Regions from separate parts of the Oerskovia jenensis genome, predicted to be linked through region 2. Evidence: riboswitches for the same ligand, from Rfam matches in the RefSeq annotation. Region 2 holds a riboswitch; the other holds the start of a gene.
The links. Region 2 has a riboswitch for FMN ahead of ribD (bifunctional diaminohydroxyphosphoribosylaminopyrimidine deaminase/5-amino-6-(5-phosphoribosylamino)uracil reductase RibD). Riboswitches for the same ligand answer to the same signal wherever they lie in the genome.
Positions count from the first base shown of each region.

Region 1: linked by a shared signal. The riboswitch ahead of pnuC (nicotinamide riboside transporter PnuC) and the one ahead of ribD (bifunctional diaminohydroxyphosphoribosylaminopyrimidine deaminase/5-amino-6-(5-phosphoribosylamino)uracil reductase RibD) in region 2 are both predicted to bind FMN.

Region 1 covers NZ_JAFBBO010000001.1:3,051,720-3,067,350, reverse strand. Annotated here, with positions in the region: gene JOD49_RS13815 (hypothetical protein) at 1-463, shown strand, start outside; gene JOD49_RS13810 (hypothetical protein) at 511-1,104, opposite strand; gene JOD49_RS13805 (TetR/AcrR family transcriptional regulator) at 1,273-2,052, shown strand; FMN riboswitch at 2,171-2,296, shown strand; gene pnuC (nicotinamide riboside transporter PnuC) at 2,460-3,179, shown strand; gene JOD49_RS13795 (VOC family protein) at 3,341-3,763, shown strand; gene JOD49_RS20800 (methylated-DNA--[protein]-cysteine S-methyltransferase) at 3,771-4,307, opposite strand; gene JOD49_RS13785 (flavin reductase family protein) at 4,304-4,777, opposite strand; gene JOD49_RS13780 (TIGR03571 family LLM class oxidoreductase) at 4,810-5,838, opposite strand; gene JOD49_RS13775 (TetR/AcrR family transcriptional regulator) at 5,919-6,533, shown strand; gene JOD49_RS13770 (acyl-CoA dehydrogenase family protein) at 6,623-7,867, shown strand; gene JOD49_RS13765 (acetyl-CoA C-acyltransferase) at 8,023-9,213, shown strand; gene JOD49_RS13760 (hypothetical protein) at 9,379-10,815, shown strand; gene JOD49_RS13755 (response regulator) at 10,837-11,601, opposite strand; gene JOD49_RS13750 (sensor histidine kinase) at 11,598-12,455, opposite strand; gene JOD49_RS13745 (ABC transporter ATP-binding protein) at 12,587-13,300, shown strand; gene JOD49_RS13740 (ABC transporter permease) at 13,297-14,085, shown strand; gene JOD49_RS13735 (hypothetical protein) at 14,106-14,831, shown strand; gene aztD (zinc metallochaperone AztD) at 15,007-15,631, shown strand, end outside.
Region 2 covers NZ_JAFBBO010000001.1:257,989-273,619, forward strand. Annotated here, with positions in the region: gene metK (methionine adenosyltransferase) at 1-1,073, shown strand, start outside; gene JOD49_RS01185 (primosomal protein N') at 1,126-3,492, shown strand; gene JOD49_RS01190 (HAD family hydrolase) at 3,489-4,136, shown strand; gene fmt (methionyl-tRNA formyltransferase) at 4,246-5,199, shown strand; gene JOD49_RS01200 (RsmB/NOP family class I SAM-dependent RNA methyltransferase) at 5,196-6,848, shown strand; gene rpe (ribulose-phosphate 3-epimerase) at 6,948-7,610, shown strand; FMN riboswitch at 7,977-8,102, shown strand; gene ribD (bifunctional diaminohydroxyphosphoribosylaminopyrimidine deaminase/5-amino-6-(5-phosphoribosylamino)uracil reductase RibD) at 8,217-9,614, shown strand; gene JOD49_RS01215 (riboflavin synthase) at 9,614-10,324, shown strand; gene ribB (3,4-dihydroxy-2-butanone-4-phosphate synthase) at 10,333-11,739, shown strand; gene ribH (6,7-dimethyl-8-ribityllumazine synthase) at 11,736-12,203, shown strand; gene JOD49_RS01230 (phosphoribosyl-ATP diphosphatase) at 12,334-12,597, shown strand; gene hisG (ATP phosphoribosyltransferase) at 12,767-13,621, shown strand; gene JOD49_RS01240 (GNAT family N-acetyltransferase) at 13,796-14,329, opposite strand; gene JOD49_RS01245 (PH domain-containing protein) at 14,482-14,961, shown strand; gene JOD49_RS01250 (DEAD/DEAH box helicase) at 15,114-15,631, opposite strand, start outside.

The DNA.
Region 1 (15,631 bases), 2.8 Mb from region 2:
GCTGCTCCACCCGACCGTCGTGATCGAGTGCGACGGTTCGTCGCAGGTCGTGGTCGGCCGGGGCGCGGTCCTGCACCCGGGGACCCGGATCAGCGCGACGACCGGCGCCTCGGTCCGGGTCGGGGCCCGCACGACGCTCGGCCCGGGCGGCTGCACCCTCGTGGCCGACGGCGAGGACCTGCACCTCGGGGCGGACGGCCGGTACCGCATGGCCCTGATCATCGGCCCCGGCTCCTTCGGCGACGGCTGCCAGGTCCTCGGACCGGTCGAGGCTCGCGCCTGCACCCTGGAGGGCGGCGAGCCGGGCGACTCCCCCGACGTGGCCGCGCGTGGCGCACTGCTCAAAGGGGCCGGCCGCGCGGCGGGCATCACGCTGCGCCGCGGTCAGGTCGTCAACGGTGCGGGCGACTTCCGCCGCGCACCGGTCGAGGAGCAGACGGCGTACCACCCTGCCGTCCCCTAGGTCCGGGACCTCGGCCCGCCGCCCCGTCGCCCCGTGGCCCGTCGTCGTCAGTGGAGCAGCGTCTTCAACCCGATGATGAGCAGGCCGAACGCCCCGGCGACCACGGTCTCCACGGTCAGCGCCCAGCCGCGGACGCCCGCCCGGTGCGCCGCGAGGTGACCGACCACCCCCAGCATCAGCACGGTGAACCACAGCGCGATCAACGCGGAGTCCGTGACCCCGAGCCCGAACACCCTGCCCACCAGGAAGACCGCGAGCGCCGGCACCCCGCCGATCAGCACCCACACCTCTTCCGACGACGCGAGCCTCAGCCGCTCGGCGATGGTGTGGTCGGAGTCGCGGAAGCGGCCACCGATCGCGGACACGTACACGTGCGCGGCCCAGTACCCGACGAGCACGCCCGCGACCGCGAGGATCACGAAGTCGCTCGACGCGTCGTGCGTGCTCGCGACCGCGAGCATGAACCCGGACACCACGGCTCCGTAGAGGAAGTCCGCGGGGCCACCGCGCGCGAACCGGTCGCTCAGGGCGTCCCGCTGGGCGTGGTGGTCGACGCTCTTCCACGAGCGCGCCGCGCTGTCATCGCCCTCGACGTGTCCCTCGCCGGGACCGCCCGTCCCGGCCTCGTCGCCGTCCGTCATCCGCGTCACCTTCCGGTCGCGTCGGCCTGCCGCCGCCTCTCTCGTCACTGTAGCGACGCCGTCGGGCCCACCGCGCGGCGACCGCCCGGCGACCACCTGACGAGCACAGCGCGCCCACCGGCCCTCGCCGCCCCTCCCCGTCCGCGCGTGCGGTGTAGCGTCCCGTCCATGAGTGCCGCACGAAGCAACACGCACGCGCAGGCGGTGGACGCGGCGATCGAGCTGTTCACCCGCAAGGGCTACGAGCAGACGACCGTCGAGGACATCGCCGACGCCGCACAGATCAGCCGGGCCACGTTCTTCCGCCGCTTCCGCTCCAAGGAGGACGTGGTCTTCGCGGACCACGAGCTGCTCCTGGACGCGGTCGTGGTCCTGCTCGGCGAGACCCGTCCCGCGGCACGCGGCGTGACCCCCGAGGAGCTCGAGAACGTCGACCCGTACGTCGAGGTGTGCAGGGCGGCGCGGCTCGTGTTCGACCACCACGTGGGCCAGCGCGAGACGTCGGTCGCGCGCCACCGTCTGCTGCAGGACGTGCCCGCGCTGCGCGACCGCGAGCTCGTGACGACGCACCGCTACGAGCGCGCGTTCACGTCCTACCTGCGCGACTCGCTGCCCGCCGACACCCGCAACTCGACCGCGTCGGTCGCGTTCGCGGCGTCGGTCGTCGCGGTGCACAACGCGATCCTGCGCCGCTGGCTGCGCGACCCCGACCAGGACCTGCGCCCCGAGCTCGAGGAGGCGTTCGCGGACCTGCGCCGCGCGGCCCGCAACCCCGCCGGCCCGACGACGGAGCCCGCCCCCGCGGCCACGTCGCCCGCCCGGGGCTCGGGGGACGGCGTCGCACGGACCGGTGACGCGCCCGCCCGGCGCGTGGTCGTGACCGTGCTCGACGCGGATGCCGACCCCGACGAGGTCGCCCGCGCGGTCCGCGACGCGTTGGGTGCGTGATTCGGCAGCGACTCGCCGGGCGTGTCGCTGCCGGATCACGCACTCAGCAACGCACTGACGGGCCCCGGGAATGCACCGGTAGCATCGGCGGTTGCAGGAGACAGCAAGCAGTACGCACGAACGTGCTCCGGGGTCGGTGCAATTCCGAGCCGGCGGTGACAGTCCGCGACCCGCGCCCACGCGCGGTTGACCTGGTGGAACTCCAGGACCGACGGTGAAAGTCCGGATGGGAGGAAGCACGTGCGGCACGGCCTTCCCGGCCGGGGCACGACGAGTCGTCGAGCCCTGAGACCACCGGGACGGGCCTGGCCGTGGTGAGCGACGCCGTCGGGCAGCCCAGGAACGGGCACCGACCCCGCCGCCCGCCCTCACCCCGGAGCCGACGTGCCCAGGACGAGGGAACATCGATGGACCTGATCCACGCGCTCTTCGACGCGCAGCTCACGATCGGCGGCCAGCACCTGCTGTGGCGGGAGATCGTGGGCAACGGGTTCGGCCTGGCCTCCGCGCTCGGCGGCATGCGCCGCAAGATCTGGGCGTGGCCCGTGGGGATCGTCGGCAACCTCCTGCTGCTCACGGTGTTCCTGGGCGCGGTGTTCGCGACGCCCAACCCCGTGAACCTGCTCGGTCAGGCCGGGCGCCAGGTCATGTTCGTCGTCGTGTCGGTCTACGGGTGGGTGCAGTGGCGCCGGACGCGCGACCGTCTCGGGGAGGCGGACGCCGACAGCCACGGCGTGGCCGTCGAGCCACGCTGGGCCTCGTGGCGCCAGCGCGCCTTCCTCGTCGTCGCGCTCGTGGCCGGGACCGCGCTGCTGACCCCGATCTTCCGTGCCCTCGAGTCCTACGAGCCCGTCTGGGCCGACGCGTGGATCTTCATGGGCTCGCTGCTCGCGACGTACGGCATGGCCAAGGGCTGGGTCGAGTTCTGGCTGATCTGGGTCGCGGTCGACATCGTGGGAGTGCCGCTGCTGATCGACGCCGGCTTCTACGCGTCGGCGTTCATGTACGTGTTCTACGGGGCGTTCACGCTCGTGGGCTTCTTCGTGTGGTGGCGCATCGACCGGCGCTCCAAGGCCCTGCTCCTCGCGGGCACCTCCCCCGCTGCGACTCCCCACGGGCAGGTCTGACGTCACCTCTTGCGTCCCGGTGGACCGGGCGGATACTCGAAGGTGCGCCCTGCTCGCGCGGGGCGCACCACTTCCGGCCAGGTTCCGACCCCTGGCCGGGCGCACCCGGGACGACGCGGCGATGCCGACCATGTGGACGACGTGACGGAGAAGGCGACACCATGACGACACGACTCAACCCCTACCTGAACTTCCGCGACGACGCCCGGGCGGCGATCGAGTTCTACCGCGACGTGTTCGGGGGCGAGCTGACGATCAGCACGTTCGCGGACTTCCAGGCGGCCGACGACCCGGCCGACGCCGACAAGGTCATGCACTCCCAGCTCGAGGCGCCGAACGGCCTGGTCCTCATGGCCGCCGACACCCCGAGCTCGATGGAGTACTCGCCAGGCGGCGGCGTCGCGATCTCGCTGAGCGGCGAGCAGGCCGACGACGCCGAGCTCCGCGGCTACTGGGCCAAGCTGTCGTCGAGCGGGACCGTGACCGTGCCGCTCGAGGTCGCGCCGTGGGGCGACGCGTTCGGCATGTGCGACGACCGGTTCGGCGTGAGCTGGCTCGTCAACATCGCGGCCGCGCAGGGCTGAGGACGCGTCACGCCGGCGCCGCCTCGGCTCGGCCCGACTCGAAGTCGCGCAACCACGTCTTGGCCTCCAGCCCCCACGTGAAGCCGCCCAGGCTCCCGTCAGCCCGCTGCACGCGGTGGCACGGGACGAACAGACTCACGAGGTTCGCGGCGCACGCCCTCGCGGCGAGCCGCGGCGCCGCGGGGAGCAGCGCCCCGTAGGTGGTCGTGGTCCCTGCTGGGACCGCCCGGAGCGTGCGCCACACCTCCTGCATGCGCGCCGTCCCGGGCTGGCGCACCACGACCGCGTCGAGCGCGCCGAGGTCCCCCGCGAAGAAGGCCGTCGCGGCCGTCGCGGCCGCGCTCGGCGTCTCGCGCGCTCGGGCGCGGACAGGTGGCGTGCCGAGGGCGCGTGCGACGCCCGCCAGGTCGACGGCGAACCCCGCCACCAGGAGCACCTCGCCCTCGGTCACGAGCCACAGCGGGCCGATCGGCGTCTCGATGCGCTCGGACGTCACGGTCCCGGCGGGCGGCGCACCCGCGAGGCTCGTCCCCGCAGGGCTCACCGCCGCACGACCGTCCCGTAGGCGCGGTCGAGGTGGACGAGCGGCAGGGCGTCCGGCCGTCCGTCGACCCCGACCACCCGACCGACCACGATCAGGTGGTCGGCGACGTCGAACCTCTCGACGACCTGGCAGTCGAGGGTCGCGACGACGGCCCCCAGCCCCGGGGTCCCCGTGCCCGGCAGGGGGTACCAGTCGACGTCGTCGAACGCCTCGGTCCCGCCCGACCGGGCGAACCGGTCCGCGAGTCCGTGCTGGTCGTGCGCGAGCACGTTGACCGCGAACGCCTCGCGGCTGCGCAGGATCTCGCGCGTCCGGGACCGGTGGTCGAGCGAGACGAGGACGGTCGGCGGATCGAGCGCGACCGAGAGGACCGCGCTCGCGGTCATGCCGTGGGGCCCGTCCGCGGTGGCGGTCGTGATGACCGTGACGCCCGTGGGGAACCGGCGCATCGCGCCGTGGAACGAGGTCACGTCGGCGGCTGGGAGCCGGGTCGCCGGGCCGGTCACCACGCGGGGGCCTCGGGCGCCGGTCCGAGGAGCGCAGGGAAGTGCGGGGCGACCTCCTCGACGATCTGCTGCACGGTCTCCGACGCGGGGCGCACGCCGTGCTGGACCCCGAGCGCGCCGTGGTTCACGCCCGCGTCCTGCCACCGTTGCAAGAGGTCGAGCAGCCCGTCGGTCCCGGTGCGGAGCACGAATCCGCCTCGCAGCGCGGTGGGGCGGGCGCGGCGGTCCTCCACGAGATCGAGCCACTCGTTGGTCGCGACCGGTCGGAACGCCCCGCCCGGCACGAGCTCTCGCCAGGCGGCGATCTTGCGCCCGAGCGCGGCCGTGCCGTCCTGCGTGACGGTCGCCCCGGGGTAGACGAGCCAGCCGTCGGCGTTGTCCGCGATCCACTGCGGCGTCTGCTGCGACGAGCCCGTGACCACGAGCGGGACCCGGCGGACGACGGGCTTGGGGAGCAGGTCGACGCTGCCGTCGAGATGCCCCAGGTCGCCCGTGAGGGTCGGGCTCGTGGACTCGGTCAGGGCCCGGAACCACTCGACGGCCTCGCGGTAGCGCTTGCCCCGGGTCGCGTGGTCGAGCCCGTACGCCGGGAACTCCTGCCCTCGGTCTCCCGAGGCGGCCCCGAGCACGAGCCGTCCGCCGCTGAGGTGGTCGATCGAGGTGGCCTGCTTGGCCAGGTCGATCGGGTGGCGCAGCGAGAAGACCGCGCTGCCCGCGGCGAGCGAGAGCCTGCTGGTCCGGGCGGCGAGCCAGGCGAGATAGGTCCACGGGTCGTACACCTGCCCGACGTCGCCGAAGCCCGGCACGTTCAGCGGGACGTCCCGGACCCACAGCGCGGCGAGGTCGGAGTCGTCGGCCCGCCGGACGACCTCGCCCTGTCCGGCCATGCCCCGCATGTCCCCGGCGTAGGGCCAGAGGGGGAGGAACAGCCCGACGGTCAGCCGTCCCGGGGCGAACATCCGGGCGAACCCCGGGTGCTCCTGGGTCAGCGGGTTCAGGTCGGTGCCAGGTCCTGGGTGCTGCATCACGCCTCCACTAGATCGATCGTTCTAGTGGACCGTAGCAGACGCTAGAACGATCGTTCCAACCCGGGTATCCTGGGGACATGAGCAGCCCCGACGGCACCCCGGACCCCGGCTCCCCCGCCTCCGACACCCGCACCCGCCTGGTCGCCACGACCGCGACCCTGCTCCAGCGCCAGGGGTACGAGGCCACGAGCATCAAGCGCATCACGACCGACGCGGGGGCCACGTTCGGCTCGCTCTACCACTTCTTCCCGGGCGGCAAGGAGGAGCTCGCCGCCGAGGCCCTGCGCTTCGGCGCCGACGACTTCGCCGGGCTGCTCCGCCGGGGGCTCGCGAGCTCCGAGGACCCGGCCGAGGCGGTCGCGAGCTGCGCGCTCCTGCTCGCCGACACCCTGCGGGAGTCGGACTGGACCGACGGCTGCCCCGTCGCGGCGACCGCGCTCGAGCTCATCGGCCGCTCCCCGCTCCTCCAGCGAGCCTCGGACGACGCGCTGCGCGACTGGCGCTCGCTCATCGCGGACAAGCTCCGCGCGGGCGGTGTCGCGACCCAGGCGGCCGACGCGTTGGCCTGCACGGTGCTCTCGACGCTCGAGGGCGCCGAGCTGCTGAGCCGGGTCTCGGGCGACGACGAGCCGCTACGGCTCGCAGCCCAGCACCTGCCGGTCCTCGTGGACGCCGCACGACGAGGCGCTTGATACCCCGTCTCTTGACCTGAGACGCAATATCACGCACCATGGGAGCATCGCCCGACACCGACGTCCGGCCCGAGCCCGGGAGCACACCCATGACGATCGAGAACCCCGTCCGCCGCAACGTGACCGAGCCGGCCTACGACCTCTCGCAGCCCCTCGACATCGACTACGCCGACGCGTTCTCGGACGCGACCCCCGCCGACCGCGAGCTGCAGCAGCGGGTCCGCACGTTCGTCCAGGACGAGGTCCTGCCCGTGATCGACGGGTACTGGGAGCGCGCCGAGGTCCCGTTCGGCCTGGCCAAGCGCATGGGCGAGCTCGACTTCCTGCGCGACGGCGTCGACGTCCCCGGCTCCCCCGCGATCAGCCTCATGGGTGCCGGTCTCGCCGAGATGGAGATGTCGCGCGGCGACGGCTCGGTCGCGACGATCTGCGGCGTCCAGGGCGGTCTCGCGCTGCGCTCGATCCAGCTCCTCGGCTCGGACGAGCAGAAGGAGCAGTGGCTCGGCCCGCTCGCGCGCGGCGAGAAGCTCGGCGCGTTCGCGCTGACCGAGCCCACGCACGGCTCCGACTCGGTCTCGCTCGAGACCACGGCCCGCCGCGAGACCCGCGACGGCGTCGAGGGCTACGTGATCGACGGCGAGAAGAAGTGGATCGGCTTCGGGTCCTGCGGCGACATCACCGTGCTGTGGGCGCGTCTGGTCGGCGACGACGGCGACAACCAGGTCCACGGCTTCCTCGTCCCCCAGGACACCCCGGGGTACGCGGCCACGACCATCGAGGGCAAGGTCTCGCTGCGCGCGATCTGGCAGGCCCACATCGTCCTGACCGACGTGTTCGTCCCGGCCTCGGCCATGCTCCCGGGCGGACGGTCGTTCAAGGACACCGGCCGCGTGCTCCAGGCGACGCGCCTCGGGGTGGCGTGGTCCGCCGTCGGGCATGCGACCGCCTGCTACGAGACGGCCGTCGCCTACGCGAAGCAGCGCGTCCAGTTCGGGCGCCCGCTCGCCGCGAACCAGATGGTCCAGGAGCGCCTGACCCGCATGCTCTCGACCCTGACCCAGATGCAGCTCCTCGTCGCGCAGATGACGCGCCTCGACGAGGCGGGCACGCTGAGCGGCCCGCAGGCGTCGATCGCCAAGTACACGTGCACGCGCGGCGCCCGCGAGATCGCGGCGAGCGCGCGCGACATGCTCGGCGGCAACGGCATCCTGCTCGCGAACCGCGTCGCGCGGCACTTCGCGGACGTCGAGGCCCTGCACACCTACGAGGGCACCGAGAGCGTCCAGGCCCTCATCGTGGGCCGCGACATCACGGGCGTCTCGGCGTTCGCCTAGCCCCTCACCGGCGGCGCTCCCCCGTACCCGGAGCGCCGCACCTCCCGCCTGCGGCCCCCCGGCCGCTCGCCCACCGTCCACCCGGCGCCGTACCGGACCTCCTCGTTCACCTGACAAGCACGGCGCCGGGTCCCCCTTCTCCCACGGAGCACCTCATGAGCAACGACGCCCACGTCCCCGTCCTCCTGCACGGCGCACGCACGCCGTTCACGCGCTTCCAGGGCGCGCTCGCGTCGCTGTCCGCGAACGAGCTGGGCGCGCACGCGATCCGCGGCGCGCTCGACGCGGCCGGGATCGAGGCGGCCGACGTCGACGCCGTGATCATGGGCCAGGTCATCCAGGCGGGCGGCGGTCAGGGCCCGGCCCGCCAGGCCGCGATCGCGGCCGGGATCGGCTGGGACGTGCCGACCGTCACGATCAACAAGCTGTGCCTGTCGGGACTGACCGCGATCATCGACGCGGCACGCCTGATCCGCACGGGCGAGGCGTCGGTCGTGGTCGCTGGCGGCCAGGAGTCCATGACGAACGCGCCGCACCTCGTGCTGGGCTCGCGCAAGGGCTTCGCGTTCGGTGACGTGACCATGGCGGACTCGCTCACGCACGACGGCCTGCGCGACCCGTTCGACGGCCGGATCATGGGCGAGGCCACCGACCGCGGCTGCGCGACGCGCGGCATCGGCCGCCCCGAGCAGGACGAGTACGCGGCCCGTTCGCACGCCCTCGCGGCCGCGGCCCGCGCCGAGGGACGGCTGGCCGAGGAGATCGCGCCCGTCACGGTGCCGCAGCGCAAGGGCGAACCCGTCGTCGTGGCCGAGGACGAGGGCATCCGCCCCGGCACCACGGTCGAGGCGCTCGCCGGGCTGCGCCCCGCGTTCGTCAAGGACGGCACCATCACGGCGGGCTCGTCGTCCCCGCTGTCCGACGGCGCCGCGGCCGTCGTGGTCGTCAGCAAGGCCTTCGCGGTCTCGCGCGGCCTCACCTGGCTCGCTGAGATCGGGTCCGCCGGGCAGGTCGCGGGCCCCGACAACTCGCTGCACTCCCAGCCCGCCCGCGCGATCACCCATGCGCTCGAGCGCGAGGGCATGAAGGCCGACGAGCTCGACCTCGTCGAGATCAACGAGGCCTTCGCGGCCGTCGCGCTCCAGTCGGTCGAGGACCTGGGGATCGACCCCGCGGTCGTCAACGCCGACGGCGGCGCGATCGCCCTGGGCCACCCCGTCGGCGCCTCGGGCGCCCGCCTGGCCCTGCACCTGGCCCTCGCCCTCCAGCGCCGCGGAGGCGGCGTGGGCGCCGCCGCGCTGTGCGGCGGCGGCGGCCAGGGGGACGCGCTGATCCTGCGCGCCTGAGTCGTCCCTCCTCGCGCCGCGCGGTGCTGCCTCACCGCGCGGCCCAGCGGTCCGCCCGGGCCTCCTCTCCGCCCGGGCGGGCCGCTTCTTCCTGCCCGACGGCGCCGCCGTCCACGGTGCGCCCCTCGCCCGACGCGCGTGGCGCCGTCGTGCGACGATGAGCCGGTGCCCGAGACCACCGCCGCCCGGACCACCTCGACCGGTCGCCGGTTCCTCGCCTGGGCCCTGCGCTCCCCCTGGGCCCTGGTCTGCGGCTTCGTGCTCGTGCACGCCTGGCTGGTCGTCGACGGCCTGACCTGGGGACACCGGATCTCGGGCGACGTGCAGCTCTACTGGTACTGGGCCCGCGCGGGCTGGGACCGCGGGATCTGGCCCGTGCTCGACTACGACTGGGTGTACCCCGTGGGCGCGCTGCTGCCGGTCTCGGCCCCCGCCTTCGTCGGCACGTCGTTCGAGGCGTACTACGCGCAGTTCCTGACCCTGGTCGTCGTGCTCGACGCGGTCGCGCTCTGGTTCCTCGCCCGGCTGCCCGGTCGGGGCCGCATCGCCGCCTGGTGGTGGCTGCTGTTCCTCGTGGCTCTCGGGCCCATCTTCCTGGGGCGTCTCGACGGGGTGGCCGCGGCCCTGCTCGTCGTCGCGATCGCGGTCGCGGTGCGTCGGCCGGCGGTCGCGACCGCGATCGCGACGTTCGGCGCCTGGGTCAAGATCGCCCCCGGGGCCGTGGTCGTCGCGCTCCTGACGACGACGAAGCGACCGTGGCGCAGCGTGGTCCTGCCCGGCGCTGCCGTGAGCGCCGGGGTCGTCGCGCTCGCCCTCGCGGGCGGTGCGGGGTCGCGCGTCCTCGGGGTGTTCGGCACGCAGGACGCCCGCGGCCTGCAGTCCGAGTCCGTGTTCGCGACCCCGTTCAGCGTCCTGCGGCTCGTCGACCCGCAGTGGCGGGTCTGGATGAACCCCGACATCCGCACGCTGGAGATCCTCGGCCCGGGCACCCGCGCCACGGGTCGGCTCCTCGACCTGCTGCTGCCCCTGGCGGTCCTCGCGATCGCCGCGATCTCGTGGTGGGCCGTCCGCCGCCGACCCGAGGTCCGCACCGACGTCTTCCTCCTCACGGTGACGGCCCTGCTCCTGAGCCTCATCGTGTTCAACAAGGTGGGGTCGCCGCAGTTCGTCGCGTGGATCGGACCGCCGGTCGCCGTCGCGATCGCGCTCGCGGGTCCTGGTGCACGGTCGGTCTGGTCCCCGCCCGCGCTCGCCGTCCTGGGGACGGCGGTGCTGACACAGGTGCTCTACCCGATCGCGTACTGGGAGTTCATGATCGGCACGCCGTGGATCGTCCTGCTCGCGGCCGTCCGCAACGTCGCGCTCGTGGTGCTCTTCGTGGGGGCCGTGGTCCAGCTCGTCCGGCTCGGACGTGGGGCGTCGGCGAGCGCCGCGTCGACGGACGGGTTGCACGACGCGCAGGCGACGCGTGGGACGCACGAGGTGCACGGCACGCACGGCTCGCACGGCACGCACCGCGGCGACGCTCTCGCGACGGAGGCCGCGACCGAGGCCGAGGCTCCGACCGCACGGCAGGATCCCGAACCGACGACGAGCGCCTGAGCGGGATCTCACGGCCGGACGTCACGCGAGCCGGGGACCACGTCCTGCCGTGGCCGACCGGTCGGTGCCGACCAGGCCGTGCTCGAACGCCGCGATGACGAGCTGGGCACGGTCGCGAGCCACGAGCTTGGCGAGCAGGTTGCCGATGTGGGTCTTGACCGTCCCCATGGAGATCGTCAGCCGCTGCGCGATCTCCTGGTTGGACAGCCCGCGTCCCACGAGCGCGAGCACCTCGACCTCGCGGCTCGTGAGGACCTGAGGTGCCACGGGTTCACGCCTCGTCCCGTTCTCGAGGTAGTGCGCGACGATCCGGGTGAGGATGGCCGGGGCGAACAGCGACTCGCCCTCGTGCGTACGCCGTACGGCGTCGACGAGGCTCGCGGGCTCGGCGTCCTTGAGCAGGAAGCCGCTCGCCCCCGCGCGCAGGGCGCCGTGGACGTACTCGTCGAGCTCGAACATGCTGAGCACGAGCACGCGCGTCCCGGCGAGGTCCGGGTCCGCCACGATCGCGCGCGTCGCGTCGATGCCGTCACCACCGGGCATGCGGACGTCCATGAGGACCACGTCGGGCCGGGTCCGGCGGGCGACCTCCACCGCCGCCTCGCCCGAGCCCGCCTCGCCCACCACCGCCAGATCGTCCGCGCCGTCGACCACGAGCCGCAGGCTGTGGCGGATCAGCGGCTGGTCGTCGACGACGAGCACCCGCACCGGTGCCTGCGCTCTCGTGCCTCCCGAGCCCGGGACGGGAACCGGCTCGGGAACCTGCTCGGGGACCGACGTCGTCACGACCGCCCTCCGTCCGGCAGGGCGACGCTCACGCGAAACCCCTGTCCGCACGGGCCGGCGACGAGGGACCCGCCGAGCGTCGCGACCCGTTCGCGCAGGCCCGCGAGCCCCACGCCCGCCCCCGGGTGCGGCGCCCACCCGGCGACCGGCCCCTCGTCCTCGACGACCAGCCGCAGCCCCGCGGCGTCGCGGCCGAGGACGACCCGGGCCCGGGTCGGGCCTGCGTGCCGCAGGACGTTCGCGAGAGATTCGCGGACGACCGCGCACACGCCGAGCGCCGTCCCGGCAGGCACCGCGAGGTCCTCGGCGTCGAGCGTGACGGCCAGGCCCCCGGTCCGGGCGGCCTCGACGATGCGCGGCAGGTCGTCGAGCGTCTCGGCGGGACGCAGCGGGGCGTCGTCCCCCGGGCTGCGCAGCACGCCGAGCATCCTGCGCAGCTCCGTGGTCGCGTCCCGGCCCGCGCGCTCGATGTCGGCGAGAGCACGCGACCGCTCGGCGTCGCCGTCCGGCCCCGAGACGGTCCGCGCCGACGCGGCGCGCACCGTGATCAGCCCCAGGCCGTGCGAGGCGAGGTCGTGCAGGTCGCGCGCGATGCGCAGCCGCTCGGCCTGCGCGGCCCGCTCGGCGGCCCAGCCCGTCAGGTCCTCCTCGTACGCGCGGCGCTCGCGCCGGGAGCGGACCAGGGCCCACGCCAGCACGCCCGCCGTCACCGCGGTCGCGACCAGCAGGACGACGAGGGCCGTCACGGGGCGGTCGACGCCGAGGGTCGCGAGGCCGATCACGAGGGCGCCCACGAGGCCACCGGCGATCGGCCACGCGCGAGATCGCAGCACGGGTCGGGCGGTCGTCTCCACCCACCGGAGTCTAGGGACCCGGCACGGCCTGCACATCGGACCACGGTCCGAGGGACCGGGGTCGGACGCCGAGCCGCAGGTCCGGCCTCCGGCCCGATGCCCTGCGCGCCCCCGGCGGCTGGACTGTGGGCATGTTGAAGATCGAGCACCTCGTCAAACGCCACGGCCCCCGCACCGTCCTCGACCACGTCGGCTTCGAGGCCCGCCCCGGCCGGGTGACCGCGTTCCTCGGGCCGAACGGCGCGGGCAAGTCCTCCACCCTGCGCATCCTCCTCGGCCTGGACCGCGCCGACGAGGGGCGCGCCCTCGTCGGGGGCCGGCCCTACCGGTCGCTGGACGACCCGCTGCGCACCCTCGGGTCGATGCTCGACGGCTCCGGGGCGCACCGCTCCCGCACGGCCCGCAACCACCTCTCGTGGGTCGCGCGCAGCAACGGGATCTCGCAGCGGCGCGTGGACGCCGTGCTCGACCAGGTCGGGCTCACGGCGTCGGCACGGACCCGGGTGGGGCGCTACTCCCTGGGCATGGGCCAACGCCTGGGGCTCGCGTGCGCGCTGCTGGGCGAGCCCGAGGCCCTGGTGCTCGACGAGCCCGTCAACGGTCTCGACCCCGAGGGGATCCGGTGGATCCGCGGTCTGCTCCGCGCCCACGCGGACGCGGGCGGCACGGTCCTGCTGTCGAGCCACTTCATGGGCGAGGTGGCCGACATCGCCGACGACCTGGTGATCATCGCCCGCGGCCGGGTCGTCGCGGACGGCACGCTCGACGAGGTCACCCGCCGCTACGACACCCTCGAGGACGCGTTCTTCGCGCTCACGAGCGACGGCCGGGAGTCGGTTCGATGAGGGCGTGGCACGTGTTCGCCGCCGAGCTCCACAAGGCCGTGACCCTGCCCGCGGTGTGGGTCGGGGCGGCGGTCGCCGTCCTCGGCACGGCCGCCCTGACCCTGCTCAACTCGGTCGGTGTCCGCGACGCGCTCGTCGCCGGGCGCCCCGAGGACGCGGGGTACGGTTCGGCGTTCGACACCGCGTTCGCCTCCATGCCGATCGGGACCGTGGGTGCGGTCGTGATCGGGGTGGTCGCGATGAGCAGCGAGTTCACCGCGAACAGCCCGGACGCCGGAGGCGGGCGGCAGATCGGCACGACGCTCGTCGCCGTCCCGCGGCGCGTCGGCGCGCTGCTCGCGAAGGCGGCTGTGGTCGTCCTGCTCGTCCTCGCGACGGCGGCGGTGGCGATCCCGGCGAGCGTCGCTCTCGCCGAGACGATCATCGGCGAGGCCGCGACCTCGACGGTCGCGGTCGACGAGGCCGTCGGGCGGTGCCTCGGCGCCGCGCTCTACTGGACCCTGACGGCGCTCCTGGCCCTGTCCGTCACGGTCTTCACGCGCAGCGGGGTCGTCCCGCTCCTGGTGCTGGTGGTCAACAGCTCGCTGGTGTCGGTGTCGCTCCTGCTCACGAACCTCACACCGCTCGCGCACTGGCTCCCGGACATGGCCGGCCGCAGGCTCTTCGGGGACGTCGACACGGTCACCGGCGGGCTGGCCGCCGTGCCCGGCGCCCTCGTCATGACCGGGTGGGCCGTGGCGCTGCTCGTGGTCGCGACCGCCGTGTTCTCGCGGCGGGACGCGTGAGGGCCGCGGCCGGGCGGACCGTGGGACTGCCGTCCGTCGTCGCGGCGGAGCTCGACAAGCTCCGGACGCTGCCCGTCACGGTCCTCGCGGTGGCCGGGACCGCCGTGGTCGGCGCCCTGATCGCCGCCGCACAGGCGGCCGCGGCCGCCGACCACGACCTCCCTGTCGGCGCGGTCGACGTCACGCTCCGGACGGTGCCGTTCGTCGTGGCGGGTCTCGTGCTGGTCGGGGTGCTCGCGGTCTCCCAGGAGCACGCCGGTCGTCAGGTCGCCACGACCCTGGCCGCGGTGCCGCGGCGGGGCCTGCTCGTCGTGGGCAAGACCATCGCGGCGACGGGGGTGGTCGCGCTCACCGCGACCGTGACGCTCGGCGCGTGCCTGGCCGCGGCCGCGGTCACGCAGCGTCTCCTCGACGCGTCCGTCGTGACGGACGGCGCGGGAGCGGGCCCGCTGCTGGGGGCAGTGGCCTACCTGGTCCTGATCGGGGTGCTCGCTCACGCGGTCGCGTTGGTCGCTCGTCACCTCGTGCCCTCGTTGGTCGGCGTCCTCGCGCTGGTCCTCGTCGTGTCCCCGCTGCTGGCGGGTGCGACCGAGCTGGCCCGCTGGTTGCCCGACCGTGCCGCGACGGCCTGGTTCGACGCGGGTCCGAGCACGCTCGAGGGCCCGACGGCGACGATCGTCGCGCTCGCCTGGGTGGTCGTGGTCGGCGGGGCCGGGTCGTGGCGGTTCGTCGCACGCGACGCCTAGGCGGGAGGAGGGCAGGTGCGCCGGGCACGGTCCCGCCGGCGCACCTGCCCTCCTCCGGAACGATAATGATAGTGGTTCTCATTCTCTGCTACGGTGGGCGAGGTCCGCCGCTCCTGCGACGGAACCCACCCACCTACCGGAAGGACGGTGGGACCCGTCCGGGTCCCGTGACGCCATGACCAGCACCAGACACCGCAGCCTCGCCCTGGGGATCGCCCTCGCCCTGCCCGCCGTCGTCCTCGCCGGCTGCGCCACGGGCGAGGCCGGCCCGGCCGCCTCCGACGCCACCGAGCACGACCACGAGCACGACGAGCACGAGGAGGGCGGCCACGGGACCGAGGCCGCGACCGACACCCCGCGCATCGCCCTGACCTACGACGGGGGCGTCGTCGTCCTCGACGGCACGAGCCTCGAACAGGTCGCCGACCTGCCCGTCGACGGCTTCACGCGCCTCAACCCCGCGGGGGACGAGCGCCACGTGATCGTCTCCGCGGGCGACGCGTTCCGCGTCCTCGACCTCGGTACGTGGGGCGAGCCGCACGGCAACCACTCGCACTTCTACACGTCCGACCCGGCCTTCACGACGGTCGAGTTCGCCGCGAACCACCCCGGGCACGTGGTCCGCCACGCGGGCCGCACGGTCCTGTTCAACGACGGCTCGGGGCTCGTCGAGTCGTTCGACCCCCACGACCTCGCCGACGGCACGCCGAAGACCACCACGTACACGACCCCGTCGCCGCACCACGGCGTCGCGGTCGAGCTCGAGAACGGGAACCTGCTGGTCACCGACGGCACCGAGG
Region 2 (15,631 bases):
AGACCATGGTCACCACGGGGCTGGTCCACGTCGCGGGCGAGGTCACCACCAACGCCTACGTCGAGATCCCGCAGATCATCCGCGACGTCGTCAAGGGGATCGGCTACACGTCCTCCGCGATCGGCTTCGACGGCGACTCGTGCGGCGTCTCGGTCTCGATCGGCCAGCAGTCCCCGGACATCGCCCAGGGCGTCGACAAGAGCCTGGAGGAACGAGACGACTCCTCCGGCCCGAGCATCTCGCGTGACCCGCTCGACGCCCAGGGCGCCGGCGACCAGGGCCTGATGTTCGGCTACGCGAGCGACGAGACCCCCACGTTGCTGCCGCTGCCGATCTTCCTCGCGCACCGGTTGGCCGAGCGCCTGGCCCTCGTCCGCAAGGACGGGTCGCTGCCGGGTCTGCGTCCCGACGGCAAGACGCAGGTGACCATCGGCTACGACGGCGACCGCGCGGTCCGCCTCGACACCGTGGTCCTGTCGACGCAGCACGACGAAGACGTCCTGCAGGAGACGCTGCGCGCCCAGGTCGCCGAGCTCGTCGTGGCCCCGGTCGTCGAGGGCCTCGACCTGGACGTCGCGGACTTCCGCCTGCTGGTCAACCCCACGGGCAAGTTCGTCATCGGCGGGCCCCAGGGCGACGCCGGGCTCACGGGCCGCAAGATCATCGTCGACACGTACGGCGGCATGGCCCGTCACGGTGGCGGCGCGTTCTCCGGCAAGGACCCGTCCAAGGTGGACCGTTCGGCCGCCTACGCCACGCGGTGGGTCGCCAAGAACGTCGTCGCGGCGGGCCTCGCGCGCCGCTGCGAGGTGCAGGTCGCGTACGCGATCGGCAAGGCGCACCCCGTGGGTCTGTACGTCGAGACGTTCGGCACCGAGACCGTCCCGGTCGAGCGCATCCGTGCCGCGATCGACGAGGTCTTCGACCTGCGCCCCGCGGCGATCATCGCCGACCTCGACCTGCTGCGCCCCATCTACTCGCAGACCGCCGCGTACGGGCACTTCGGGCGCGAGCTGCCCGACTTCACCTGGGAGCGCACGGACCGCGTGAAGGCCCTGCAGGCTGCGGTCTGAGACGCTTCGCACGCGGTGGCCCGGTGTGGGTGGCCCGTGCTGAGATAGGGCGATGACCAGCCAGGACACCGCGCACGAGGAGGCGGGGGAGCAGCTCACGCTGCTCCCCGCCCCGCCGGCGCCCCCTGCTGCCCGGGCGGGCAGGGCGGCCCGCCCGGTCGGCGCGCTGGAGATCGCGGGCGACCAGCCGGTCGCCCGCGTCGTCCTGGACCTGTCCCCGCACCACCTCGACCGCACGTTCGACTACCTGGTGCCGGCCGCGATGGCCGCGGACGCGCAGCCCGGCGTCCGGGTCAAGGCACGGTTCGGCCCGCAGGAGGTCGACGGGTTCGTCCTGGCCCGGGCGGACCACAGCGACCACGACGGCCGCCTCGTGCCGCTCAAGCGGCTCGTGTCCCCCGAGCGGGTGCTCACCCCTCAGGTCGCACAGCTGTGCCGCACGGTCGCCGACCACTACGCGGGCACGCTCTCGGACGTGCTGCGCCTCGCGATCCCGCCGCGTCACGCGCGGGCCGAGGCGGCGCCGTCGGGCAGCGGGCCGGTCCCCACGGGGACCCCGGCGGACCCGACCACCCCCGACGAGGTGCGCGCGGCCCCGGGGTCCGCGCCCGCAGAGGCCGCCGCGCCCGCAGGGACCGCCGCGCCGACGAGGGCCGCCCCCGGGTCCGCGGCATCCGCAGCGGACCCGGCCCCGCCCGTCGGCCCGGGGCGCCCGTCCCAGTGGGCCGCCTACCGCGGGGGCGCCGCGTTCCTGAACCACCTGGTCGGCGGGTCGGCGCCCCGCGCGGTCTGGACGGCCCTGCCGGGCCGCGTGGCCGACGGCGTGCCCGTCCCCCGCGATCGTCCCCCGGGCGGGCGCGGCACGGGCGAGGAGGACCCTGCGCAGGCCGTCCAGCACTGGGCGCTGGCCCTGGCCGAGGCCGTGCGGGCGACCGTGACGGGCGGGCGCGGTGCGCTCGTCGTGCTGCCCGACGCACGGGACGTCGACCAGATGTCCCGTGCGCTCGAGCTCGCCGGCTACACGGCCCGCACGGCGCGCCAGGACGGGCAGTTCGTCCGGCTCACCGCGGACGAGGGCCCCTCGCCCCGGTACCGCAGCTTCCTCGCCGCGCTGCGGGGAGAGGTGCCCATCGTGATCGGGACGCGCGCCGCGGCGTTCGCGCCCGTCCGCGACCTGGGGCTCGTGGCGTGCTGGAACGACGGCGAGGAGACGCTCGCCGAGCCGCGCTCGCCCTACCCGCACGCCCGGGAGGTCCTCGCCCTGCGCAGCGAGCAGGAGGGGGCCGCGTTCCTGCTCGGCTCGGTCAGCCGCACGGTGCAGGCGCAGGCGCTGCTCGAGTCGGGCTGGGCCCGGGAGGTCGCTGCCCCCCGCGAGGTCCTGCGCGCGCGTGCCCCGCGGGTGCGGGCGCTGACGTCGGTCGAGCTCGCGGCCGAGGGCGCAGGAGCCGCCGCGCGCCTGCCGAGCGCGGCGTGGCGGGCCGTGCGGGACGCCCTGGGCACCGGGCCCGTGCTGGTCCAGGTCCCGCGCGCCGGGTACCTGCTCGTGGTGGCGTGCGCCCGCTGCCGCACGGCCGCGCACTGCGGCACGTGCCACGGACCCCTCATGCTGCCCGGTCCGGGCGCACCACCGCAGTGCGCGTGGTGCGGGGCCCTGGCCGGGGCGTGGTCGTGCGACGAGTGCCACTGGACGGGCCTGCGCTCGGTGCGGGTCGGGTCGGGCCGCACGGCCGAGGAGCTGGGCCGGGCCTTCCCGGGTGTCGCGGTGCGCGTCTCGGGGGCGAGCGCGCCGGGCGGGGTGATCTCCGCCGTCGGGCCGCGTCCCGCCGTGATCGTGGCGACCCCGGGCGCAGAGCCCGTCGCCGAGGGCGGCTACGCCGCCGCGCTGCTGCTCGACGCGGCCCTGAGCACCGCGCACGTAGGCCTCGCGGTCGCCCAGGACGCCCTGCACCGCTGGCTCGCGGCCGCAGGGCTCGTACGCTCGGCGCGCGAGGGCGGGCAGGTGCTGCTCGTGGGGGACGCGGCCCCCGGGCCCACCAACGCCCTGGTGCGCTGGGACCCGGCAGGCTTCGCCGACCGCGAGCTGGCCGAGCGCCGCGAGCTCGACCTGCCGCCCGCGGTGCGGGTCGCCGCCGTCACGGGCGACCGGCAGGCCGTGGACGCCGTCGTGTCCCGGGTGGGGCTCGCGGACGCCTCCACGACCCTGGGTCCCGTCGAGGTCCCCGAGACCGCGGGTCGCCCCGCGCGCGGGGCGACCGCGCGCGACGCCTCGCTGCAACCTCCCGTCCGGACGATCGTGCGCGTCCCGCTGCGCGAGGGGCGTGGGCTCGCGCGCGAGCTCTCGGCCTCCCTGGCGGTCCGCTCCGCGAAGCGCGAGGGTGGGAGCGTACGCGTCCAGCTCGACCCCAAGGAGATGTTGTGAGCACCGTCCCGCACGAGAACCCGCCCGAGGCCCGGATCGACACGGTCCTGTTCGACTTCGGCAACGTCCTGGTGGCCTGGGACCCCTACGCCGCCTATGCGGGGCGCATGGACCGCGCCGACGTCGAGGCGTTCTTCGAGGCCGTCGACTTCCCGACGTTCAACGCGCGTCAGGACGCGGGCCGGTCCTGGGCCGACGCGCGCCGCGAGGTCGCCGAGCACCACCCCGAGCACGTGAGCTCCCTCGACGTGTACACCGAGAACTTCGCGGCGAGCCTGGTGGGCCCCGTGCCCGGCGTCGAGGAGGTCGTGTACGAGCTGCGCTCGCTCGGTGTGCGGCTGTACGGCCTGACGAACTGGTCCGCGGAGATGTTCCACGCGGCCGAGCCCGCCGCCCCCGCGGTCGGGCTCATGCAGGACGTGCTCGTCTCGGGGCGGGTGGGGCTCGTCAAGCCGGACCCGCGCATCTTCGAGGTCGCGACCGAGCGCTTCGCGCTGGACCCCGCGCGCACCCTGTTCGTCGACGACTCCGTGGCGAACGTCACGGCCGCCGCAGCGCTGGGTTTCCGGACGCTGCGCTTCGAGGACGCCGCAGGGCTGCGCGCTGCGCTGCGGGGACTCGGCGTGGGGGTCCGCGAGGTCTGACCGGGCACCCCTCACGCGCCCTCGCCTGCTCGCGGGGCGCCCGTCGTGGGAGCACGCGCAGACGGGTCCCGGCGCGGGACGCCAGGGGTGCACCGCCTAGACTCGCCCCATGCGTGTGCTCTTCGCCGGAACCCCGGACGTGGCCGTCCCGGCCCTCGATGCCCTGATCGACTCCCGGCACGAGGTGGTCGCCGTCCTCACCCGCGCCGACGCGCCCTCGGGCCGCGGCCGGAGGCTGACACCCAGCCCGGTGCGGGTGCGCGCCGAGGAGGCCGGGATCCCGGTCATCACCGACCGTCCCCGCGGCGAGGAGTTCGTGGCCCGCCTCGCGGCCCTGGACATCGACTGCGCGCCCGTCGTGGCGTACGGGGAGATCCTGCGCCGCGAGGTCCTCGACGTGCCGCGCTTCGGGTGGGTCAACCTGCACTTCTCGGTCCTGCCCGCCTGGCGCGGTGCGGCCCCCGTGCAGCGGGCGATCATCGCGGGCGACGAGGTCACGGGAGCCACGACGTTCCTCATCGAGGAGGGCCTGGACTCGGGGCCCGTGCTGGGCACCATGACCGAGACCATCCGTGCCCGCGACACCGCGGGCGACCTCCTGGGGCGCCTCGCGACCTCGGGGTCCGGGCTGCTCGTGGCGACCCTGGACGCGATCGAGGACGGCCAGGCCTCCCCGGTCGTGCAGCCCGCCGAGGGCATCAGCACGGCCGCGAAGCTGACCCCCGAGGACGCCCGCGTGCACTGGACCCGCCCCGCGCTCGCGATCGACCGCCAGGTGCGCGGCTGCACGCCCGCCCCCGGCGCCTGGACCACGCTGCCCGACGGCGCCCGCCTGGGCCTGGGCCCCGTGACGCTCCGCCCCGACGTCCACGACCTGGCGCCCGGCGAGCTGCGCGCCGAGAAGCGTGAGGTCCTGGTGGGTACCGGCACGCACGCCGTCGCGCTCGGTGAGGTCGCGCCCGTGGGCAAGAAGCACATGGCCGCGACCGACTGGGCCCGCGGCGCCCGCCTGGGCGAGCACGTCCTCCTGGGCACCCCTGACGAGACGAAGGACCACGCATGAGCGGCGAGGCACGCACCGGCGGCACCCCCGGGCAGACCCCCGGGCAGAGCGGCGGGCAGGGTGGCGGCCACGGCGGCCACGGCGGCCCCGACCGCCGTGACGCACGCGGCCGCGAACGCGGCGCGGCCCGCGCCCGGGGCGCCGGGCAGCGTTCCGAGGTGGCCCCCTCGCAGCGCGCCAAGGGCGCCGACCCGGCGCGCAACGTCGCGTTCGACGTCCTGCAGGAGGTCGCGACCTCCGACGCGTACGCCAACCTGGTCCTGCCCCCGCTGCTGCGCTCGCGCGGCATCCGCGGCCGCGACGCCGCGTTCGCGACCGAGCTCGCCTACGGCACCCTGCGCCTGCGCGGACGCTACGACGCGATCATCGCCCAGTGCGTCGACCGCCCCCTCGACCAGGTCGACCCGAACGTGCTCGACCTGCTGCGCCTGGGCGCCCACCAGCTCCTGGGCATGCGCGTGGCCCAGCACGCGGCCGTCTCGGAGACCGTGGGCCTGGCCCGCGCCCGCGCGGGGGCCGGCAGCGCACAGTTCGTCAACGCGGTCCTGCGCAAGATCTCGCGCTCGACCCTCGAGGAGTGGCTCGAGGCCATCTCCGCCGACGCGCCCGACGACGTCACGCGCCTCGCCCTCACGCAGTCCCACCCGGTGTGGATCGCCCGGGCGATGCGCGAGGCCCTGGTCGGGACGGGACGCTCCGCCGACGACCTGGCCGAGCTCCTCGAGGCCGACAACACCGCGCCGCGCGTCACGCTCGTCGCCCGCCCGGGCCTGGTCAGCCGCGAGCGCCTCGCCGGCGAGGTCACGCACGACGTGCGCGGGGACGCCACGACCACCCCCGGGCGCTGGACGCCCACGGCCCTGGTCCTGTCCGGCTCGGACCCGGCGGCGATCCCCGCGGTCCGGTACGGGGCCGCCGGGGTCCAGGACGAGGGCTCCCAGCTCGTGACGCTCGCGTTCGCGGCCACACCCACGCTGCCCGCAACGCCTGCGGGCAGCGTCGGTACCGGGGAGACGGCGGGTGACCCGTCCGACGGCGCAGCGAACCCCGACGAGCGCTGGCTCGACCTGTGCGCGGGCCCGGGCGGCAAGGCCGCGCTCCTGGCCTCCCTCGCGGGCGAGCAGGGCGCACGCATCGTCGCGAACGAGGTCGCCCCCCACCGGGCCCGCCTGGTCGAGCAGGCGCTCGCGGCCGTGCCCGCCGACGCGGTTGAACGCGTCCAGGTCGGTGACGGACGCCAGGTGGGGGTCGAGGAGCCCGGGGCGTACGACCGCGTGCTCGTCGACGCCCCGTGCACGGGCCTGGGCGCGCTGCGTCGTCGACCCGAGTCGCGCTGGCGCCGCACCCCCGGGGACATCGCGACCCTCACGACCCTGCAGCGCGAGCTCCTCGGCTCGGCCCTGGACGCCGTGCGCCCGGGCGGCGTCGTCGGGTACGTGACGTGCTCCCCGCACCTCGCGGAGACCCAGCTCGTGGTCAAGGACGTCCTGGCCGGGCGCGACGACGTCGAGGTCCTCGACGCGGCCGCCGCGGTGCGTCAGGTCGCCGGGGACGACATCCCCCTCGCGGACCGCACCGACGTGCAGCTGTGGCCCCACGTCCACGGGACCGACGCGATGCACCTGACGCTGCTGCGCCGTCGGGCCTGAGACGCCCCTGCCGACGGCCGGGCCGGGTGGTGAAGGCCACCCGGCCCGGCCCTCGCGGGTTCCCCGCAGGGCGCGCGGGCGCCCTCTAGGCTGGTGCCCATGTCCGCACTCATCGCCCCCAGCATCCTGTCCGCCGACTTCGCGAACCTCGAGCGCGACCTGGGCGCGATCGCGACCGCCGACTACGCGCACGTCGACGTCATGGACAACCACTTCGTGCCCAACCTGACCCTGGGGCTGCCGATCTTCGAGCGCCTCGCCCAGGTGTCCCCGGTGCCGCTCGACGCGCACCTCATGATCGCCGACCCCGACCGCTGGGCCCCCGGCTACGCCGAGGCGGGCGCCGCGTCCGTCACCTTCCACGCCGAGGCCGCCACGGCCCCCGTGCGCCTGGCCCGCGAGCTGCGCCGCCTGGGCTCGCGGGCGGGCCTCGCGCTGCGCCCCGCGACGGCGGTCGAGCCGTTCCTGGACCTGCTGCCCGAGTTCGACATGCTCCTGGTCATGTCCGTCGAACCAGGCTTCGGCGGCCAGTCCTTCATCGAGGGCGTGCTGCCCAAGGTCCGCCGCATCCGCGACGCCGTGTCCGAGGCCGGCCTCGACGTGTGGGTCCAGGTCGACGGCGGCATCTCGCGCGCCACCATCGAGCGCGCGGCCGAGGCCGGCGCCAACGTGTTCGTCGCGGGCTCGGCCGTGTACGGGGCCGAGAACGTCCCCGACGAGATCGCGGCCCTGCGGGCGCTCGCGGACCAGCACACGCACTGACCGCCGCACCGGTGCCGGGGGGCGTGGGCCTTCGTCGGCGCGTCGCTCGGGTGGTGGACGCCTCGCGAGGAGGCGGAGCCGTTCCTCCTGTGGCCCGCTCTGGTCGTCCTGGGACTGGGGATCGTCGGACAGTTCGCGTCGGACTGCTTCCGCACGCCGCGCGCCTGACGAGGCTGGCTGCGCCAGCGTGTCCGGTCCGCGCGCCTGCGGTCGTTCACATCGTCCCAGCCCCCGGGACGGAGCGGATCGAGGTCCTGCGGTGGAAGGCCGGTGTGGCATGCTGGGTGAAGGCGAGACGCCGACGCGGTGCCCCCCCAGGGGGCGCGAGCCAGGGTCTCGACGGCCAGCAGAACGAGCAGTACGCACACACGTGCTCCGGGGTCGGTGCAATTCCGAGCCGGCGGTGACAGTCCGCGACCCACGCCTCGGCGTGGTTGACCTGGTGGAACTCCAGGACCGACGGTGAAAGTCCGGATGGGAGGAAGTACGTGGCGGCGCGGGGCGGAGCCCTGTGCCGTGGTGTCGTGACGTCCGTGGACCCTCGGGTCCCGTGGCGTCGTCGACGACCCCTCACCCCGGAGCATCGTGCTCACCGGGAGGAGGATCATGGGCGCCAGGCCCTCACTGACGATCGACGCCGCGATGGTGCGCGCGCTCGAGCTGGCCGCACGCGGCCCCGCCCACGGCCCCAACCCCCGCGTGGGCGCCGTCCTGCTGGGCCCGGCGCCCCGCCCGCTCGACTCCCTGCCCGACGCCGCCGCCCGGGGCCCCGTGGACGACGCGTCCCGGGTGGTGCTCGCCGAGGGCTTCCACCGTGGTGCCGGGACACCGCACGCCGAGGCGGCCGCGCTGGCCGACGCCCGGGGGCGCGGCGTGGACGTGCGGGGCGCGACGGCCGTGGTGACGCTCGAACCGTGCAACCACACCGGACGCACGGGGCCGTGCGCGCAGGCGCTGCTGGACGCGGGCGTCGCCGAGGTCGTGTACGCCGTGGCCGACCCCAACCCTGTCGCGACCGGGGGCGGCGATCACCTGCGCGCGGCCGGGGTCCGGGTGGCCACGGGGCTGCGCGAGGCCGAGGGGGAGCACCTCCTGGGCCCCTGGCTGGTCGCTGTGCGCCGCGGGAGCCCGTACGTGACCCTCAAGCTCGCCTCGACCCTCGACGGGCGCGTGGCGGCCGCCGACGGCACCTCGCAGTGGATCACCGGTCCCGCTGCCCGCGCGCACGCCCACCGGGTCCGGGCGCAGGTCGACGCGGTCCTCGTGGGCACCGGGACCGTCGTCGCGGACGACCCGTCGCTCACGGCGCGCACGCCCTCTCCGGCGAGCGCCACAGGGGAGCCGGCGCCTGGGCTCGCCGAGCATCAGCCCCTGCGTGTCGCTGGTGGGGTGGTCGGGCCGGCGCCCGGGCTTGCCGAGCATCAGCCCCTGCGTGTCGCTGGTGGGGTGGTCGGGCTGGGGGCCGGGCTTGCCGAGCATCAGCCCCTGCGCGTCGTCGTCGGGCTCCGTGACCTGCCTCCGCACCTGCGGCTCGCCCCGCAGGGGGCGTGGACCACCGACGGGGGCGGACCCGTGCTGCACGTGCGCACGCACGACGTCCGCGCGGTCCTGGCCGAGCTGGCCGCGCGGGAGGTGCGTCACGTCCTGGTCGAGGGCGGCCCGGGACTCGCGACGGCGTTCCTCGCGGCGGGAGTGGTCGACGAGGTCCACGCCTACCTCGCTCCCGTGCTCCTGGGCACGGGCCTGGGGGCCGTGGGTGACCTGGGTGTGGCCACGCTCGCCGACGCCCCCCGTCTCCTCACGCACGACGTCCAGCGCCTCGGCCCGGACGTCCTGGTCGTGGCCCGCGTCCTGCCCGTCGTGTCGCCGGTGCCCCACGCGCCTGCTGGTCCCGCCGCTGACCTCACTGCCTCGGACCTCACCGCGCCGGGATCGCCCGTGCCCGGTGCCCCGACCTCCACCCACGCCAGCACCCACCGCACCACCCCCGAACAGGAGACGTGATGTTCACCGGAATCGTCGAAGAGATCGGCACGGTCCACGAGATCGCGTTCCCCGGGGGTGAGACCTCCGACGCCGTCCTGACCGTGCACGGCCCCCTCGCCACCTCGGACGCCCACCTGGGCGACTCGATCGCCGTCGACGGCGTGTGCCTGACCGTGACGGGCGTCGGACAGGACGGCACCTTCACGGCCGACGTCATGCCCGAGTCGCTGCGCCGCACCGCCCTGGGCGACCTGCGTCCCGGGTCGCGCGTGAACCTCGAGCGGGCCGTGCGCGCCGACACACGCCTGGGCGGACACATCGTGCAGGGGCACGTCGACGGCGTCGGGGCCCTCGTGAGCCGCGCACCGGGGGAGCGGTGGGACGACCTGGTCCTGTCCGCGCCACCGGGGCTGACGCGCTACGTCGCGGAGAAGGGCTCCATCACCGTCAGCGGGGTGTCCCTGACGGTGACCCACGTGGACGACGCCTCGTTCGGCGTGTCCCTGATCCCCACGACGCTCGAGGCCACGATCCTCGGTTCCCTGACCCCCGGGGACCGGGTCAACCTCGAGGTCGACGTCCTCGCGAAGTACGTCGAGAGACTCCTCGCGGCCGGCGCCCCGACCGGGCGGACGGGCCCGGACGAACGGGCGCTCGCGGACGTGGACGCGTCGGCGAGCACCACCGGCCCGGCGAGCTCACACAGCCCCAGCGCAGCACAGGAATGAGTACCACCATGAACCCCCTGCCCGGCGCCGACCGTCCCGCCGACGCCACCCCCGGGCTCCCCGAGCACCCGGGGCACGTGCGCACCGGCACCATCGAGGAGGCCCTCGACGCGATCCGCGCCGGTCGCCCCGTCCTGGTCGCGGACTCCCCGGACCGCGAGAACGAGGCCGACGTCGTCTTCGCGGCCCGCGACGTGAGCCCCGAGTGGGTGGCCTGGACCATCCGCCACTCCTCGGGCTACCTGTGCGCGCCCATGCCCGCGGCGCGGGCCGACGCCCTGGACCTGCCGCTCATGGTGCCCCACAGCCAGGACCCGAGGCGCACGGCGTACACGGTCACGGTCGACGCCGCCACGGGGGTCACGACCGGCATCTCCGCCGTGGACCGCGCCAGGACCCTGCACGTGCTGGCGGACCCGGCCGCGGGCGCCGTCGACCTCATCCGGCCCGGGCACGTCCTGCCCCTGCGCGCCGTCCCGGGCGGGGTGCTGCACCGTGCCGGGCACACCGAGGCCGCGGTCGACCTCGTCCGCCTGGCGGGGGCCGGCGAGGTCGGTGGCATCGCCGAGCTCGTCAACGACGACGGCACCATGATGCGGCTCGACGACGCCGCCCGCGCCGCCGAGGAGGCGGGACTGGTGCTCATCACGATCGCGGACCTCATCGCGTGGCGCCACGAGCACGACCCGGCGGTCCCCGAGCAGGACACGCAACCGGCGCTCGTGCCCCGCGTGCAGGCCACGAGCGTCGCCGACCTGCCCACCGCGCACGGGCACTTCCGCGTCCACGGCTACCGCGACCTGCGCACCGGGGCCGAGCACGTCGCCCTCGTGCCCGTCGCCGTGCCGGCGGGGGGAGGGGCAGCCGTCGACACGGGCCAGGGGACCGCGGGCGCGGCGCCCCTCGTGCGCGTGCACTCCGAGTGCCTGACCGGGGACGCGTTCGGCTCGCTGCGCTGCGACTGCGGCCCCCAGCTCCAAGCCTCCATGGAACGCGTCGCGGCCCTCGGCGGGGCCGTGGTGTACCTGCGCGGGCACGAGGGCCGCGGCATCGGCCTGCTGGCCAAGATCGGCGCCTACGAGCTGCAGGACGCCGGGTTCGACACCGTCCAGGCCAACCTCGAGCTCGGCTGGCCCGTGGACCGACGCGAGTACGGGGCCGCCGCCGCGATCCTGCACGACCTCGGCCTCGACCGCGTCACGCTGCTCACGAACAACCCCGCCAAGGTCACCGGCCTGACCGCGCACGGCATCGACGTCGCCGACGCCCACCGGCTCGAGGTCGGGCACGGCGAGCACAACCACGGCTACCTCATGACCAAGAAGGTCGCCATGGGCCACCTCCTGGACAGCCTCGAGATCACCCCGGACCACAGCCCGGACACCACCCCCACCACGAAGGAGAGCGACCGATGAGCGGCGCAGGAGCACCCCAGATCACCGTCGACGGCACCGGCCTGCGGATCACGGTCGTGGCCGCCAGCTGGCACACCGAGGTCATGGACGGCCTCCTCGCAGGGGCCCGACGGGCGCTCGCGGCCGCGAACGTCACGCACGTCAAGGAGATCCGGGTCCCCGGGTCGTTCGAGCTCCCCGTCGCGGCCGCGCGTGCGGCCGAGCACGGTGCGGACGCGGTCGTCGCGCTCGGTGTGGTGATCCGCGGCGGGACCCCGCACTTCGAGTACGTGTGCTCGGCCGCCACGACGGGCCTGACGGACGTCTCGGTCCGCACCGGGATCCCCGTGGGCTTCGGGGTGCTCACGTGCGACGACGAGCAGCAGGCCCTCGACCGTGCGGGCCTGCCCGGTTCGCGCGAGGACAAGGGCGCGGAGGCCGTCGAGGCGGCCATCGCGACGGTCGTGGCGCTGCGGGACCTGTGAGGGGTCGCCGACGGCCCGACGGCGACGCGCACCCCTCGACGCACCCGCACCGAGGGGTGCGTCCGGTCGCGCGGTGACCGGTGGGCGGGACGGGTCGGCCCGCCCACCACCGGGCGACTACCCTGGTCGGGTGAAGACGTTCGAAGGGCTGTTCGCCGAGCTCACCGAGAAGGCCACCACCCGACCCGCCGGCTCCGGCACGGTTGCGGAGCTGGATGCCGGTGTCCATGCGATCGGGAAGAAGATCGTCGAGGAGGCCGCCGAGGTGTGGATGGCGGCCGAGTACGAGGGTGACGACAAGACGGCCGAGGAGATCTCCCAGCTGCTGTACCACGTACAGGTGCTGCTCCTGGCCAAGGGCCTGACCCTGCAGGACGTGTACAAGCATCTGTGAACCCGGCCAGGTCCGGGTCCAGGGGGAGGCACCCAGGAGCTCACGTTCCAGGGTCGCTTCCCTCCGTCATGTCCGTCCTCCCCGCCCACCGGTCACCGATCAGCTGCTGACGATCACGGCCGGCACCCCCGTCCTTTCCCCTGAACTCCCCAAGAAACGCGAGGATCTCGTGCTCCGCATCGCCGTCCCCAACAAGGGCTCCCTGTCCGAGCCCGCCGTCGACATGCTCCGCGAAGCCGGCTACCGCCAGCGCCGCGACACCCGTGAGCTCGTGCTCGCGGACCCGGACAACGACGTCGAGTTCTTCTTCCTGCGACCCCGCGACATCGCCGTGTACGTCGGCACCGGCACGGTCGACGCCGGCATCACGGGCCGCGACCTGCTGCTCGACTCGGGCGCCGCGGCCGTCGAGCACATGCAGCTCGGCTTCGCAGGCTCCACGTTCCGCTACGCCGCCCCCGTGGGCACCGTCGCGTCCCTCGAGCAGGTCGAGGGTCTGCGCGTGGCCACGTCCTACGAGGTCCTGGTGGAGAACCACCTGCGCGCCCACGGCGTCACGGCCTCCGTGGTGCACCTGGACGGCGCGGTCGAGTCCGCGGTCCAGCTCGGCATCGCCGACGTCGTCGCGGACGTCGTGTCCACGGGCACGACCCTGCGCGGAGCCGGCCTGGAGGTCTTCGGCGACCCGATCCTCAAGTCCGAGGCCGTCCTGATCCGCCCGGCCTCCGTGCCCGACGACGCGGTGTCCTCGGGCCTGGAGACCCTCACCCGCCGCCTGCTGGGCGTCCTGACGGCCCGCCAGTACGTCCTGATGGACTACGACGTGCCCGCACACCTCGTCGAGGCAGCCGTGGCCCTCACGCCCGGGCTCGAGTCCCCGACGGTCTCCCCGCTGCACGACCGCGACTGGGCGGCCGTGCGCGCCATGGTGCGCCGCGACGAGACCAACAAGCTCATGGACGCCCTCTACGAGGTCGGCGCCCGCGCGATCCTGGTCACCTCGATCCACGCCTGCCGCCTCTGAGACCCGGCTCCCCGCAGGGCCCGCACCCGACCCGAGGTCGTCCGTGCCCCCAGGGAGCCGACCGAGATCGCCCGCTGCCCGGGTGCCGCGCCTCACGCGCCGGCACCCGGGCAGCGTCGTCTCCCACCCCTCCGGGGAAGCCCGCGCGCACGGGGGACAGGCACGCCCCCGACCTCAGCGCGGCGGGCACTCGTCGCTCGCCAGGACCTGGAACATCACATGGTCCTGCCAACGACCCGCGATCTGCAGATACCCCGGCGCCAGACCGTACCGGCTGAACCCGTTGCGTTCGAGCACACGCTGCGAGGCGACGTTGTGCACGAGCGTCTCGGCCTGCACACGATGGAGCCCCCAGGGACCGAACGCGAGGTCGAGCATCTCACCCACGGCCGCGGTCGCCAGCCCCTGACCGTTGCGCGCCTCGTCCACCCAGTAGCCCAGCGCGCACGAACGCAACGCGCCCCGCACGATCCCCGTGGCCGCGATCCACCCCGCGACCTCCCCCGAGGCGTCGAGCACCGCACGTGCCGCGGCCGTACCAGCCTGCTCCTGCTGGAGAACCGACGCGATCAGCACCCGCTGCCCCACGCGTGTGAACCACTCCTCAGGACGCTCGGGCTCCCACGGGGTCAGGAACTCCCGGTTGGCGCGCAGCAAGGACGCCAGCGCGGCGGCGTCGTCGAGATGCAGGGCTCTGGTGGTGGGCACGCCACATGATCCCGCACACCGGCACCCGCGCGGCCACCGCGACCGCCGTCCGGGCAGGCCCCGCCCGTCCCCCCGCCGACCACGGAACCGTGCACACGCCGCGCCCGACGACAGAGACACCCCGACGACGCAGACAGAGAGAGGATGGGGACGTGAGCAGCAACGTCACCCCACCCCCCGAGCCGGCCCCCGGCAACCCCTACGCCACCTTCCGCCCCCGCTGGGGCACCGCAGTGGCCTACACCGCCGCCCTCGTCATCCTGGCCGGCTGCACGTTCGTCGCCCTGGTCGCGACCGGCCCCGGGAGCGGTTCCGGGTGGAACAAGGCGGCGACGATCGGCGTCGGCGCCTTCTGCGCACTGATCCTGTGGCGCCTGGGCCAGGTACGCGCCACCGTGACCCCCCAGCACCTGACCGTGCACAACATCGTCTTCACGCGCCGGCTGGACTGGCCCCAGGTCGTCTCGGTGCGCTTCGGCCCGGGCGACCCCTGGGTACGCCTCGACCTGTCGGACGGCAAGGCGCTCGCGGTCATGGGCATCCAACGCGCGGACGGAGCACGACGCAGCGAGAACGAAGCCGCGCGCCTGGCGGCCCTCGTCGCCGCTCACGGCGAGGGCCGCGAGGACTGACGCGGCGCCGTCGGGCCCTGTGCTCGACCCGGCCCCGACCGGCACCCGCCCCGGTGCGCACGACCCCCGACGACGCGAGGGCCCCCGGAACCTGGTGGTTCCGGGGGCCCTCGCGTCGTGCTCAGCGGCCTGAGACCAGGCCGGGGGTGGGGTCAGCGCTCACCCGTGCGGTACCGGGGAGCCTTGCGCTCGCCCCCGCGCTCAGCACGCTCGTCGTAGCGGCCGGCCGGGCCGTGGCCCGAGTGACCACCGGAGTAGCCGCCCGAACGGGGCGCGGAGCCCCCGGCACGGGGTGCCCGTGCGCCCTGCGGGGCACCCTGGTCGACCTGGATGCGCAGCGACTTGCCCGCGACACGAGCCCGCGAGATGCGGTCGATCGTGGCGGAGTCGAGCGGCGTCGCGATGTCCACGAGGGAGAAGCTCGGGAAGATGTCGATCTTGCCGAGGTCCTTGCCGTTGAGGCCACCCTCGTTGGTCAGCGCACCGACGATGCCCGACGGCTGAGCGCCGTGCGTGTGCCCGACGGCCAGACGGTAGCGGGTACCGACCGCGTCGCGACGGATGCCGCGCTCGCCGCCGCGCCCACCCTCACGGGGGCCGCGCGAGTCGCGCTCGCCGTAGGGGCGCGCCTCACGCTCACGGCGCGCGTTCTTCGCCTCGGCACGCTGAG